DNA from 2 places in the Nonomuraea ferruginea genome. Region 2 is predicted to be linked to the other one. Evidence: riboswitches for the same ligand, from Rfam matches in the RefSeq annotation. Region 2 holds a riboswitch; the other holds the start of a gene.
The links. Region 2 has a riboswitch for glycine ahead of gcvP (aminomethyl-transferring glycine dehydrogenase). Riboswitches for the same ligand answer to the same signal wherever they lie in the genome.
Positions count from the first base shown of each region.

Region 1: it holds a riboswitch for glycine, as region 2 does, so the genes downstream of both, gcvT (glycine cleavage system aminomethyltransferase GcvT) here and gcvP (aminomethyl-transferring glycine dehydrogenase) in region 2, are expected to answer to the same signal.

Region 1 covers NZ_BAABFD010000003.1:163,866-170,728, reverse strand. Annotated here, with positions in the region: gene ABD999_RS07415 (L-serine ammonia-lyase) at 1-1,308, opposite strand, end outside; gene gcvH (glycine cleavage system protein GcvH) at 1,365-1,754, opposite strand; gene gcvT (glycine cleavage system aminomethyltransferase GcvT) at 1,751-2,842, opposite strand; glycine riboswitch at 2,875-2,972, opposite strand; glycine riboswitch at 2,973-3,070, opposite strand; gene ABD999_RS07400 (gamma-glutamyl-gamma-aminobutyrate hydrolase family protein) at 3,088-3,831, opposite strand; gene ABD999_RS07395 (3-oxoacyl-ACP reductase) at 3,828-4,592, opposite strand; gene ABD999_RS07390 (aldehyde dehydrogenase family protein) at 4,597-5,889, opposite strand; gene ABD999_RS07385 (glutamine synthetase family protein) at 5,934-6,863, opposite strand, start outside.
Region 2 covers NZ_BAABFD010000002.1:207,839-214,701, reverse strand. Annotated here, with positions in the region: gene ABD999_RS04325 (double zinc ribbon and FHA domain-containing protein) at 79-591, shown strand; gene ftsR (transcriptional regulator FtsR) at 615-1,241, shown strand; gene ABD999_RS04315 (bifunctional nuclease family protein) at 1,348-1,818, shown strand; gene ABD999_RS04310 (MerR family transcriptional regulator) at 1,967-2,587, shown strand; glycine riboswitch at 2,639-2,730, shown strand; gene gcvP (aminomethyl-transferring glycine dehydrogenase) at 2,885-5,716, shown strand; gene ABD999_RS04300 (tetratricopeptide repeat protein) at 5,877-6,746, shown strand.

The sequences.
Region 1 (6,863 bases), on a different contig from region 2:
GCCGGTGTCGCGCATGGTCTTGATGGCCTTGTCGAGCGACACGTGGTGGCGGCCGTCGCCGCGCAGCGCGATGCGGGCCGCGGTGATGGCCTTGATGGAGGCGACCGCGTTCCGCTCGATGCACGGGATCTGCACCAGGCCGCCGATCGGGTCGCAGGTCAGGCCCAGGTTGTGCTCGATGCCGATCTCGGCGGCGTTCTCCACCTGCTCGGGGGTGCCGCCGAGGACCTCGGTGAGCCCCGCCGAGGCCATCGAGCAGGCCGAGCCGACCTCGCCCTGACAGCCGACCTCGGCGCCGGAGATGGACGCGTTCTCCTTGAACAGCACGCCGATCGCCGCCGCCGTCAGCAGGAAGCGGATCACGCCGTCGTCGTCGGCGTTCGGGGTGAAGCGGGAGTAGTACGTGAGCACGGCGGGGATGATGCCGGCCGCGCCGTTGGTGGGGGCGGTGACGATGCGGCCCCCGGCGGCGTTCTCCTCGTTGACGGCCAGGGCGAACAGCGACACCCAGTCCATCGCCTGCAGGGGATCCTTCTCGGCGGACTCGGCCTGCAGGCGGCGGTGCAGCTGGTGGGCGCGGCGCTTGACCTTGAGCCCGCCGGGCAGCACGCCTTCCTTGGCGATGCCCCGCCGCACGCACTCCGTCATGACCCGCCAGAGGTCGAGCACGCGGGCGCGGATCGCGTCCTCGCCGAGGCCGAACGCCTTCTCGTTCTCCAGCATCAGCCCGGAGATCGACAGGCCGGTGGCCGAGCAGTGCTTGAGCAGCTCCTCGCCGGTGGTGAACGGGTAGGGCAGGACCGTGTCGTCCGGCTTGATGCGGCCGGCGCCGGTGGCGGTCTCGTCGACCACGAAGCCGCCGCCGACGGAGAAGTACACCTTCTCGCGCAGGCTCCCGCCCGCCTCGTCGTAGGCGGTGAAGCGCATGCCGTTCGGGTGCTCCGGCAGCGAGATCTTCCGCTCGAACACCAGGTCCTCGCCGATCACGAACGGGATCTCCCGCTCGCCGAACAGCCGGACCGTGCCGGACTCGCGCATCGCGGCCAGCCGCTCGTCCACGGTGTCGACGTCCACCAGCTCGGGCTTCTCGCCCGACAGGCCCAGCAGGACGGCCTTGTCGCTGCCGTGGCCCTTGCCGGTCAGGCCGAGGGAGCCGTACAGGATGGCCTCGACGCGCGCCGTACGGCCGAGCAGCCCGTCCTGGTGCAGGCCGCGCGCGAACCGGTGGGCGGCGGCCATCGGGCCGCCGGTGTGGGAGCTGGACGGGCCGATCCCGATCTTGAAGAGGTCGAAGACGCTGATCGCCATTGATGGCGCCTTTCACGCGCGGGGCCGGGGCCCGGTGCCGGGCCCCGGCGGGTGGGTCAGGACTCGCCCGAGGTGAGGGCGGCGTACTCCTCGGCGGAGAGCAGGTCGGCGGCGTCGCCGTCGGCGCGCACCTTGAACATCCAGCCCTCGCCGTACGGGTCGCTGTTGGCCAGCGACGGGTCGTCCACCAGGGTCTGGTTGACCTCGACCACCTCGCCGCCGACAGGCGTGTAGATCTCGCTCACGGACTTGGTGGACTCGACCTCGCCGATCGAGTCCCCGGCTTCCACGGTCGAGCCGACCTCCGGGAGCTGCACGTAGACCACGTCACCGAGGGCCTCGGCGGCGAAGGCCGTGATGCCGATCGTGGCGACCAGGCCGTCCTCCAGGCCGGAGATCCACTCGTGCTCCTTGGTGTAGCTCAGGTCGTCAGGGATGTTGCTCACTTGTTCCTCCTGTAGAAGGGCAGCTCGACCACGTCCACGGGTTCTTGCCTGCCCCTGATGTCGACGGCCAGACCTTCGCCGGCGTCGATGCCGGCGTCGACGTAGGCCAGCGCGATGGGCTTGCCCAGCGTCTGCGAGGGCGCGCCGCTGGTGACCTCGCCGACGACGGCACCGTCCTTGGTCACCGGGTATCCGTGGCGGGGCACCCGGCGGCCGCGCGCGACCAGCCCGGTCAGGCGGCGCCGCGGCGGGGTGTCCTTGACCGCCTCCAGCGCCGACCTGCCCACGAAGTCGCCCGGCTTGTCGAATTTCACCACCCTGTCCATCCCCGCGTCGAACGGGGTCAGCTCCGCGCTCAGCTCGTTGCCGTACAACGGCATGCCCGCTTCCAGGCGGAGCGTGTCACGGCTGGACAGCCCGGCCGGCTTCAGCCCGTACGGTTCGCCGGCGGCGGTCAGCGCGTGCCACAGCGGCACCGCGTCCTGGACGGCCACGAACAGCTCGAAGCCGTCCTCGCCGGTGTAGCCGGTGCGGGCGATGAGCGCCTCCCGCCCGTCGACCCTGCCGGGCAGGCCGGTGTAGTACTTGAGCCCGGCCAGGTCGGCGTCGGTGAGGGTGGCGAGGATCTCCTGGGAGCGCGGGCCCTGGACGGCGATGAGGGCGTACTCGTCGGAGCGGTCCTCGACCCGCGCGTCGTAAGCCTTGGCGCGGGTCATCAGCTCGTCCGCGACCTTGCCCGCGTTCGAGGCGTTGGCCACGACCATGAACTCCTCGTCGCCGAGCCGGTAGACGATGAGGTCGTCCAGCACCCCGCCGCGCTCGTCGACGATCATCGTGTAGCGCGCCCGCCCGGTCGCCAGCGCCGACAGGTGTCCCACCAGGGCGTAGTCCAGGGCGTCCGCCGCCTGCGGGCCGGTGAGGAAGATCTCCCCCATGTGCGACAGGTCGAAGAGCCCGGCCGCCTGGCGGACCGCGTTGTGCTCCGCGGACTCGCTGCCGTAGCGCAGCGGCATGAGCCAGCCGGCGAAGTCGGTCAGGGTGGCGCCGAGAGACTCGTGCACGTCTCTCAGCGGCGTCGGTCGTGACATGTCGCACCTCAGGACAGGATCGGATGCCGGGATCCTCCCCCTCTGTCGTCGGTGCCTGAGAGCTTCACCCGGCTTTTTTCCGGACTTTCACCTTCGGCGAGGTCGCGCGGACCTGCTTTCCAGAGGACACCTCGGCCGTACGGTCCTTTGCCTTGAGAGGTTCGCGGGGAGGGCTTGCTCCTTCAGGGGCCCCGACCGGCTGTCAGGGCGCTCTCCCGCACGGCTTCGACGGTGATGTGGCAAGCCTAATGGCCTTCGGGGTGAATTGTCGCGTCCGCGAACTCCGCGGCGTGCGCGACCAGAGCGTTCGCGACTAGGGCTTCGAAGAGGGCACAGTCGTCGGCGGCCTCCGGGTGCCACTGGACGGCGACGGCGAACGGGTGGGAGTCGAGTTCCACGGCCTCGATCGTGCCGTCCCCGGAGGTGGCCGTCACTGTCAGGCCCGTGCCCAGGCGGTCGACGGCCTGGTGGTGGTAGTGGGGCACGGTGACCGGGGCGCCGCCGAGGATCTTGGCGAGCTTGCTGCCGGCGGCGGGGCGCACGGGGAGGGGGCCGAACCGGCCGGGGGCGGGGGAGTGGCCGGTGTGGCCGACGACGTCAGGGAGGTGCTGGTGGAGGGTGCCGCCCAGGGCGATGTTGAGGACCTGGAGACCCCGGCAGACGCCCAGGAAGGGGGTCCGGGCTTCGAGGGCCGCGGTCATCAGGGCGAACTCGGCGGTGTCACGAAATTTCCGGATGTAGTCGGTGTGGGGGTGGGGTGACGCGCCGTACCGGTCCGGGTCGATGTCCCCGCCGCCCGCCAGGATCAGCCCGTCCAGCCGGGTCACCAGCGCCGCCGGATCGCCCGCCGGCGGGATGAGCACCGGCTGCCCGCCCGCCCGCGTCACCTGCTCCACGTACATGTACGGCAGCAGCGCCACGGGCAGGTCCCACACCGTGAACCGGGCGGGTTCGACGTAGGTGCTGACACCGATGACGGGCCGGCTCACAGCGGCGTCACGTACGCGCCGGAGATCCCCCCGTCGACCAGGAACTGCGACGCCGTGATGAACGACGCGTCGTCGCTGGCCAGGAAGGCGGCCGCGGCCGCGATCTCCGACGCCTCGGCGAAGCGGCCGAGCGGCACGTGCACCAGCCGCCGCTGCGCCCGCTCGGGGTCCTTGGCGAACAGCTCCTGGAGCAGCGGCGTGTTGACCGGCCCCGGGCACAGCGCGTTGACCCGGATGCCCTCGCGGGCGAACTGCACCCCCAGCTCGCGCGACATGGCCAGCACCCCGCCCTTGGAAGCGGTGTAGGAGATCTGCGAGGTCGCCGACCCCATGACGGCCACGAACGAGGCGGTGTTGATGATCGAACCCTTGCCCTGGCGGCGCATGTAGCCGATGGCGTGCCTGCAGCACAGGTATACGCTGGTCAGGTTGACCTCCTGGACCCGGCGCCAGGCGTCGATGCCGGTCTCCAGGATGGAGTCGTCGTCGGGCGGCGAGATGCCCGCGTTGTTGAACGCGACGTCCACGCTCCCGTAGGTCTCGAACGCGGTCTCGTACATCCGCGCCACGTCGTCCTCGCTGGTCACGTCGGCCTTGACGAACAGGCCGCCGACCTCGGTGGCGGCCTTGGCGCCCGCCTCCTCGTCGATGTCGACGCAGACGACCTTGGCGCCCTCCTCGGCGAACCGGTGCGCGGTGGCCAGGCCGATGCCGCTGCCCGCTCCGGTGATGACGGCCACGCGGTCCAGCAAACGCTGCATAGGGCTACTCCGTTGAGATGAAGACGTTCTTGGTCTCGGTGAAGGCGGCGAGCGCGTCGGGGCCCAGCTCGCGGCCGAGCCCCGACTCCTTGAAGCCGCCGAACGGGGTCCAGTAGCGGACCGAGGAGTTGGAGTTGACCGAGAGCGCGCCGGACTCGACCGCGCGGGCCACCCGCAGCGCCCGGCCGATGTCGCGGGTCCAGATGGAGCCGGACAGGCCGTAACGGGTGTCGTTGGCGATGCGGACCGCGTCGGCCTCACCGGCGAACGGCACCACGGACACGACAGGCCCGAAGATCTCCTCGGTGAACGCCCGGTCGGTGACGTTCGAGGTCAGCACCGTCGGCGGGAACCAGTAGCCGCGGCCCTGCGGGCACGAACCTTGCAGGTACGGGTCGGCGACGAAGCCGCGGACCCGCTCCAGGTGCTCGGGGCTGATCAGCGGGCCCATCTCGGTGGCGGGGTCGAGCGGGTCGCCGACGCGCAGCCCGCGCACCGCCTCCGACAACCGCTCCAGGAACTCGTCGTACACGCTCTCCTGCACCAGCACGCGCGAGCGGGCGCAGCAGTCTTGACCGCTGTTGTCGAAGACCGCGTACGGGGCGGCGGCGGCGGCCTTGGCGACGTCGGCGTCGGCGAAGACGATGTTGGCCGACTTGCCGCCGAGCTCCAGCGTGAGCCGCTTGACGTGGGCGGCGGCCTTGGCCGCGATCTCCTTGCCCACCTCGGTCGAGCCGGTGAACACGATCTTGGCGACGCCGGGGTGCTCGACCAGCCGGGCGCCCGCGACCTCCCCTGCCCCGGGCAGGACCTGGAGCACCCCCTCGGGCAGGCCCGCCGCCAGGGCCAGCTCGGCCAGCCGCAGCGCGGTCAGCGGGGTCTGCTCGGCGGGCTTGACGATGACCGTGTTGCCCGCCGCGAGGGCAGGCGCGACGCCCCACGACATGATCAGCATCGGGAAGTTCCACGGCACGATCACGCCCACCACGCCCAGCGGCTCCTGGAACGTGACGTCCACGCCGCCGGGCACCGGGATCTGCCTGCCGTGGTTGCGCTCGGGAGCGCCGGAGTAGTAGTGGAGCACGTCGCGGACGGCGGCCGCCTCCCAGCGGGCGTTGCCGACGGGGTGGCCGGCGTTGGCCACCTCAAGCATCGCCAGCTCCTCGGCGTGCGCGTCGACCAGGTCGGCGAAGCCGCGCAGCAGCCGCGCCCGGTCGCCCGGGGCCACCTCGCGCCACTCCCGGTAGGCCTTCGCGGCCCTGGCCACGGCCTCGTCGACCGCGGCGGCCCCGGCCATCTCGACCTCGGCCACGACCTGCTCCGTCGCCGGATTGATGATCTTCACAGGCGCTCGAATCCCCGGAACATCTCCCAGTCGGTCACCGCCGCGTCGAAGGCGGCCAGCTCGACCCGCGCGTTGTTGGCGTAGTGGGCCACCACGTCCTCCCCGAACTCCTCCCCGGCCAGTTTGGAACCCTCGAACAGGGCCAGCGCGTCGCGCAGGGTGTGCGGCACGGTCTCGGCGCCGGAGGTGTAGGCGTTGCCCTCGAACGCCTCCTCCAGCTCCAGCTCCCCGTCGATGCCGTGCAGGCCGGCCGCGACCAGCGCGGCCACCGCGAGGTACGGGTTCACGTCGCCGCCCGGCACCCGGTTCTCCACCCGCAGCGAGGGGCCGTGGCCGACCAGGCGCAGCGCGCAGGTGCGGTTGTCGACGCCCCACTTGACGGCCGTGGGCGCGAAGCTGCCGGGCACGAACCGCTTGTAGGAGTTGATGTTGGGCGCGTACATGAGGGTGAGCTCGCGCAGGCAGGCGAGCTGGCCGGCGATGAACCGCTGACCCAGCGGCGAGAGCCCGTGCGGCCCGTCGCCCGCCATCACCAGCTCGCCGTCCGCCCCGCGCAGCGAGATGTGGATGTGGCAGGAGTTGCCCTCGCGGTCGTTCGGCTTGGCCATGAAGGTGATCGACTTGCCCTCCTGGGCGGCGATCTCCTTGGCGCCGTTCTTGTAGACGGCGTGGTTGTCGCAGGTGACCAGCGCCTCGGCGTAGCGGAAGGTGATCTCGTGCTGGCCCGGGTTGCACTCGCCCTTGGCGGACTCCACGTACAGGCCCGCGCCCTCCATGTCGCGCCGGATGCGGCGCAGCAGCGGCTCGACGCGGGCGGTGCCGAGCAGCGAGTAGTCGACGTTGTAGAGGTTGGCGGGGGTCAGGTCGCGGTAGGCGCGGTTCCAGGCTCCCTCGTACGAGTCCTCGTAGACGACGAACTCCAGCTC
Region 2 (6,863 bases):
GCCAAAACGTGAAGAGCGAAGCGAGGCGCGCCCCGAGCACCGTTGCCGCGACTTCGCGGTAGGAGGCCGAGCCGATCGATGCCGAGCGTCTACTGCACGCAGTGCGGGCATGCCAACCCCGAGGATGCCCGTTTCTGTTCCCGTTGTGGGACCCAGCTGACCAGACCCGAGGTCTCCGGGGACACGACATCGACGATCTCTGTCGCGGGAATAGAGGCGTACGAGGCTGAGACCGGCGACATGCTGCTGGCCGAGCGGGCGCTGGTGGAGCAGCTCCCGCCGGGCGCGGCGCTGCTCACCGTCACCAGGGGGCCCAACCAGGGCAGCCGGTTCCGGCTCGACAAGGAGCTGACCACCACCGGCCGCCACCCGGAGAGCGACATCTTCCTCGACGACATCACGGTCTCGCGCCGTCATGTCGAGTTCTACCGCCATCGCGGCGGCCAGTTCTCGGTGCGCGACGTGGGCAGCCTCAACGGCACCTACGTCAACCGGGAGCGCATCGAGGAGGTCCCGCTCCACTCCGGGGACGAGGTGCAGATCGGCAAGTTCCGGCTGCTGTTCCTGATGCGGACCCCCGCCGGCGCATGAGCTCACAGGCGGCACGCTCGCACATGAGCATCGGGGAGGTGCTCGCCCTGCTGCAGGGCGAGTTCCCCGACGTCACGATCTCCAAGATCCGTTTCCTGGAGGGCGAGGGGCTGATCGAGCCGGAGCGCACCCCGTCCGGCTTCCGCAAGTTCACCCACCTGCACGTCGAGCAGCTGCGCTACATCCTGACCGAGCAGCGCGACCACTACCTCCCACTGCGCGTGATCAAGGACAAGATGGCCGAGAGCTTCGGCCGCCCCCGCGCGCTGCACGACAAGCAGGAGGTCAAGCTCACCCGGGCCGAGCTGCTGGAGTCCGCGGGGCTCGACGAGGAGACGCTCACCGAGCTGGAGGACTACGGGCTGCTGGCGCCGGTCGCCCGGCGCTACGACGAGGAAGCGCTGAAGATCGCCCGGGCCGTGGGCGGGCTGGCCCGCTTCGGCCTGCACGCCCGTCATCTGCGCGCCGTCAAGGCCGCGGCGGAGCGGGAGGCCGGTCTGGTCGAGCAGACGGTCGCGCCCATACTCAAACGCCGCAAGCCCGGCGCGATCGGTGAGGCCGACGAAGCGGCCAGGGAGCTGTCGGCGCTCCTGCTCGACCTCCATGCCGCCCTGCTGCGTACGGGGGTTCGTGGCGTTCTGGGCCGATGAGCGGCCTGCGGGACATTCAGGGCTCGGCGGGTGTTACGTTGAAATGCAGAAGCGGACCAGCGATGACCTGAGCCGGGCCACCGGCCAGTCGAATATGGAGCAGCCCGTGTTGCAGATGGAGGTAGTGGGCGTTCGGGTAGAAATGCCCACCAATCAGCCGATCGTTCTGCTCAAGGAGGCACACGGGGAGCGGTTCCTGCCGATCTGGATCGGCATGACCGAAGCGACGGCCATAGCGCTGGCACAGGCCGACGAGCCGCCGCCCCGGCCGCTCACCCACGATCTTTTCAGGGACGTGCTGAGCGCGCTCGGCGTGGGTCTGCGCGCCGTCAACATCGTCGCTCTGCGTGACGGCATCTTCTTCGCCGACCTCGTGTTCTCCAACGGCGTGGAGGTCAGCGCCCGGCCCTCCGACTCGATCGCGCTGGCGCTGCGCACCGGAGCCCGCATCTTCGCCAGCGAGGAGGTGGTCCAGGAGGCCGGTGTGATCATCCCCGACGACCAGGAGGACGAGGTGGAGAAGTTCAGGGAGTTCCTTGACACGATCTCACCCGAGGACTTCGGCCGGGCGGGGTAGGTATTTCAGTGCATTTACGCTTCACGACGCGCCGAGCCGGATCGTTGACTGAGCATGGTCACGGTCCTACGGTGCAAGTGAAACCCGTGGTCGACCTTTTACGAACCCCCAGATGAGGCCACGGGATGAGAGAAAGCCGGAGGTCCGCGTGGCGGTCAGCAGCGGCGAGGGAAAGACGGCCGGCCAGGAAGATCCGGTGCGGCGCGAGAGTGCGCGGCAGCGTGCCGGAGAACAAGGATTGCTCTTCGACGAGCAGCCTGCCACGCTGCCGGACGACATCGGATACCGCGGGCCGACAGCCTGCGCGGCGGCCGGCATCACCTACAGGCAGCTCGACTACTGGGCGCGCACGGGCCTGGTGGAGCCCACGATAAGAGCCGCGCACGGCTCCGGCTCCCAGCGCCTCTACAGCTTCCGCGACATCCTGGTCCTGAAAGTCGTCAAGCGGCTCCTCGACACCGGAGTCTCCCTCCAGCAGATCCGCACCGCCGTCCAGCATCTGCGCGACCGCGGGGTCGCCGACCTCGCGCAGATCACGCTGATGAGCGACGGCGTCAGCGTCTACGAGTGCACCTCGGCCGACGAGGTCATCGACCTTCTCCAGGGCGGTCAGGGCGTGTTCGGCATAGCGCTCGGCCGGGTCTGGCGCGAGGTCGAAGGATCCCTCGCGGAGCTGCCGGGGGAACGGGCGGCGGTCGTGGACGACGTCCCGGCCGACCATCCCGCTGACGAACTGGCCCGGCGGCGGCGCGCGCGCCGCATCGGGTGACGCCCCGTACCACCCCAATTAGGGTCGAGGCTGTAATCTAGGACATGCTGACGACCCCGTGCGGGAGAGTCCCCGGCACCGCCGGGGCGCCGAAGGAGCAACCCTCCCCGGAATCTCTCAGGCGCCCGTACCGCTCGGGTGAGGCAACTCTGGAAAGCAGGTGCGTCCGCCAGGCGCACTTCACCGACGGTGCAAGCCCCGTAGCGGGGTGAAGCTCTCAGGTCGCCATGACAGAGGGGGAGATCCGGCATACGCCCGCGCCCAGCGCCGGTCTCCACAGCCTCGGGAGGCATCTCCATGACCGACCTGTCAGCACCGCCGTTCTCCAGCAGGCACATCGGGCCCTCAGCGGCCGAGCAGCAGCGCATGCTCGAGGCCGTCGGCTTCGAATCGGTCGCGGACCTGGTCGCGGTGGCCGTGCCCGAGGCCATCAGGGCCAAGGACCGGCTCAAACTGCCGGCCGCCGCGAGCGAGGCCGAGGCCATCGCCGAACTGCGCGCCCTCGCCGGCCGCAACCAGGTGCTCACCTCCATGATCGGCCTCGGCTACCACGACACGGTCACGCCCGCCGTCATCCGCCGCAACCTCCTGGAGAACCCGGGCTGGTACACCGCCTACACCCCGTACCAGCCGGAGATCTCGCAGGGCCGGCTGGAGGCGCTGCTGAATTTCCAGACCGTCGTCTCCGACCTCACCGGCCTGCCCGTCGCCGGGGCGTCCCTGCTCGACGAGGCCACCGCCGCGGCCGAGGGCATGACGCTGGCACGCCGCGCCGGCAAGGCCAAGAGCCCGGTGTTCGTGGTGGACGCCGACACGCTGCCGCAGACCAAGGCCGTGCTGGCCACCCGCGCCGAACCGCTCGGCATCGAGCTCGTCGAGAGCGACCTGACCGGCGACCTGCCCGAATGCTTCGGCGTGCTGGTCCAGTACCCCGGCGCGTCCGGGCGGCTGCGCGACTTCCGCGCCGTGGCCGAGCGGGCGCACGAGGCCGGCGCGCTGGTCGTGGCCGCCGCCGACCTGCTGGCGCTCACGCTCCTGGCCGCCCCGGGCGAGCTCGGCGCCGACATCGCCGTCGGCTCCTCCCAGCGGTTCGGCGTGTCGTTCGGCTACGGCGGGCCGCACGCCGCCTACATGTCCGTACGCGAGGGACTGCAGCGCCAGATGCCCGGCCGCCTGGTCGGGGTGTCGGTCGACGCCGACGGCGCGGCGGCGTACCGGCTGGCCCTGCAGACCCGCGAGCAGCACATCCGCCGCGAGAAGGCCACCAGCAACATCTGCACCGCGCAGGTCCTGCTCGCGGTCATCGCCGGCATGTACGCCGTCTACCACGGGCCCGACGGGCTGCGGCGGATCGCCCGGCGGGTGCACCGGCACGCCGCCGCGCTCGCCGCGGGGCTGCGCGAGGGCGGCGTCGAGGTCGTGCACGCCGAGTTCTTCGACACCGTGCTGGCCCGCGTCCCCGGCCGGGCCGCCGGCATCGTCGCCGCGGCCGCCGAGCGCGGCGTCAACCTGTGGCAGGCCGACGCCGACCACGTCTCCATCGCCTGCGACGAGAAGACCGGCGCCGCCGAGCTCGCCAAGGTGTGGGCGGCCTTCGGCGTCGAGCGCGCGGACGCCGCCCTGGACGCCGTGGACGACGCGCTGCCGTCCTCCCTGCTGCGCGAGTCGGACTTCCTCACCCACCCGGTGTTCAACACCCACCACAGCGAGACCTCGATGCTGCGCTACCTGCGCAGGCTCCAGGACAAGGACATCGCGCTCGACCGTTCGATGATCCCGCTCGGCTCCTGCACGATGAAGCTGAACGCGACCACCGAGATGGAGCCCATCACCTGGCCCGAGTTCGCCGGCATCCACCCGTACGCGCCCGAGGCGCAGGCGCTCGGCTACGGCGAGCTCATCCGGACGCTGGAGGACTGGCTCGCCGAGGTCACCGGCTACGACAAGGTCTCCATCCAGCCGAACGCGGGCTCCCAGGGCGAGTTCGCCGGGCTGCTGGCCATCCGCGCCTACCACCGCGCCAACGGGGACACCGGGCGCGACGTCTGCCTCATCCCGTCGTCCGCCCACGGCACCAACGCCGCCAGCGCCGTCATGGCCGGCATGCGGGTCGTGGTCGTGGCCTGCGACGACGACGGCAACGTCGACCTGGCCGACCTCGACGCCAAGATCGGCAAGCACCGCGACCGGCTGGCCGCCATCATGGTCACCTACCCGTCGACGCACGGCGTCTACGAGGAGACCGTCACGGAGATCTGCGCCAAGGTGCACGACGCCGGCGGCCAGGTGTACGTCGACGGGGCCAACCTCAACGCGCTCGTCGGCCTGGCCAAGCCCGGCGAGTTCGGCGCCGACGTCTCCCATCTCAACCTGCACAAGACGTTCTGCATCCCGCACGGCGGCGGCGGGCCCGGCGTCGGCCCGGTCGCCGTCCGCGCCCACCTCGCCCCCTACCTGCCCGGCCACCCGCTGCGCGACGGCTCGCCCGTCGGGCCCGTCTCTGCCGCTCCGTACGGCTCCGCCGGGATCCTGCCGATCTCGTGGGCGTACATCAGGATGATGGGCAGCGACGGCCTCACCGCAGCCACCGAGCAGGCCATCCTGTCGGCCAACTACCTCGCCCGCGGCCTCGCCCCGCACTACCCCGTCCTCTACACCGGCAGGGGCGGGCTGGTCGCCCACGAGTGCATCGTCGACCTGCGGCAGATCACCAAGGAGACCGGCGTCACCGTCGACGACGTGGCCAAGCGGCTCATCGACTACGGCTTCCACGCGCCCACCATGTCCTTCCCCGTCGCCGGGACGCTCATGATCGAGCCGACCGAGAGCGAGGACCTGGCCGAGCTGGACCGGTTCGTGGACGCGATGGTCGCCATCCGCGCGGAGATCGCCAAGGTGGCCTCCGGCGAGTACGACCCGGCCGACAACCCCCTGCGGAACGCCCCGCACACCGCGGAGGCGCTGACCGCCGACGAGTGGAGTCACCCGTACTCGCGGAGCGAGGCGGCCTATCCGGTGCCGTCGCTGCGCGAGGACAAGTACTGGGTGCCGGTGCGGCGGATCGACCAGGCGTACGGCGACCGCAACCTGGTGTGCTCCTGCCCGCCTCTGGAGGCGTACGAGGACTGACAACGGCGGTCCAGGCCCGGCCCTGCGCGGCCGGGCCTGTTCGCGTTCCAGGGGGGCATTTCGGACCAATCGGGCGTCAGCCAGACCGATGGGGTCAACCGAGCAGACATGATCGCGAGAACTCGTTAGGCTCGGGGCGTTCGTCGCCGAAGGAGCTCTCTTGACGTTCTCAGAGCTGGAGACCCCGCCGCTCGACACCGCCCGCCGCCTGGCCGAAGGCGGTGACCTCGACGGCGCGGCCGCCATACTCGCCGAGCTCGCCGCGCAGCCCGGCAGCCCCGATCGGGCGCAGGCCGCCGTGGGGCTCGCCGTGGTGCTCGACCAGGCGGGCGACGTGGAGGGGGCGCGGGCCGCCGCCAGGACGGCGCTGGCCACCGGGCATCCCGAGTTCGCCGCCCAAGCCGCCTGCCACCTCGCCCAGGGGTTCGAGCGTGAAGGGCGGCTGGACCAGGCGCGCGGGGCCTGGCAGGCCGTGCTCGGCGTCGGCACCCCCTCGTACGTGCCGCTCGCGCACCTGGCGCTGGCCCGGCTGGCCGGCGAGGTGGGCGACTACGACGAGGCGGAGGCCGAGCTGCGCGCCGCCATCGAGACGGGCCACCAGAGCGGGGACGGCGCCCCGGCCGACGGGGAAGCGTCGCGTGAGGGTTCTCAGCCGGACGGACCCGTCGCCGAGGTGCGGGTGCACGCCGCGCAACAGCTCGCCGACCTGCTGATCGGGCGCGAGGAGCCGGGGGAGGCCGCCGACGTGCTGCTCGACGCACTGGAGGACGCCGCCTCCGGTGAGGACGCGGCGCGGTTGCGCGTGCAACTCGGCATCGCGCACCTGGAGATGGCCTGCGCCGAGTTCGCCGAGGCCGTCGAGCAGGGTGGCGAGGCGCAGGTGAGCGCGCTGGCGATCGAGCTGCTGGCCCGCACGCTTCCCCTGCGCGGCCGCGACGACGCCGCCGGGCAGGTGTGGGCGTACGGGCTGGAGCACCAGGACGAAGGCCTGGCGGCCGAAGTACGCCTCCGCTACGACCGCGACACCTGAGCCGACCCCACAGCTTTCGAGTCAGGGCACCGTTGTGCGTGCCCCGCAGTGATTTTCGAACACAGGCCACCGTCGATGAGTCCGGAAGCGTGCCGACGGCCACCGGGTAGTGCGGGC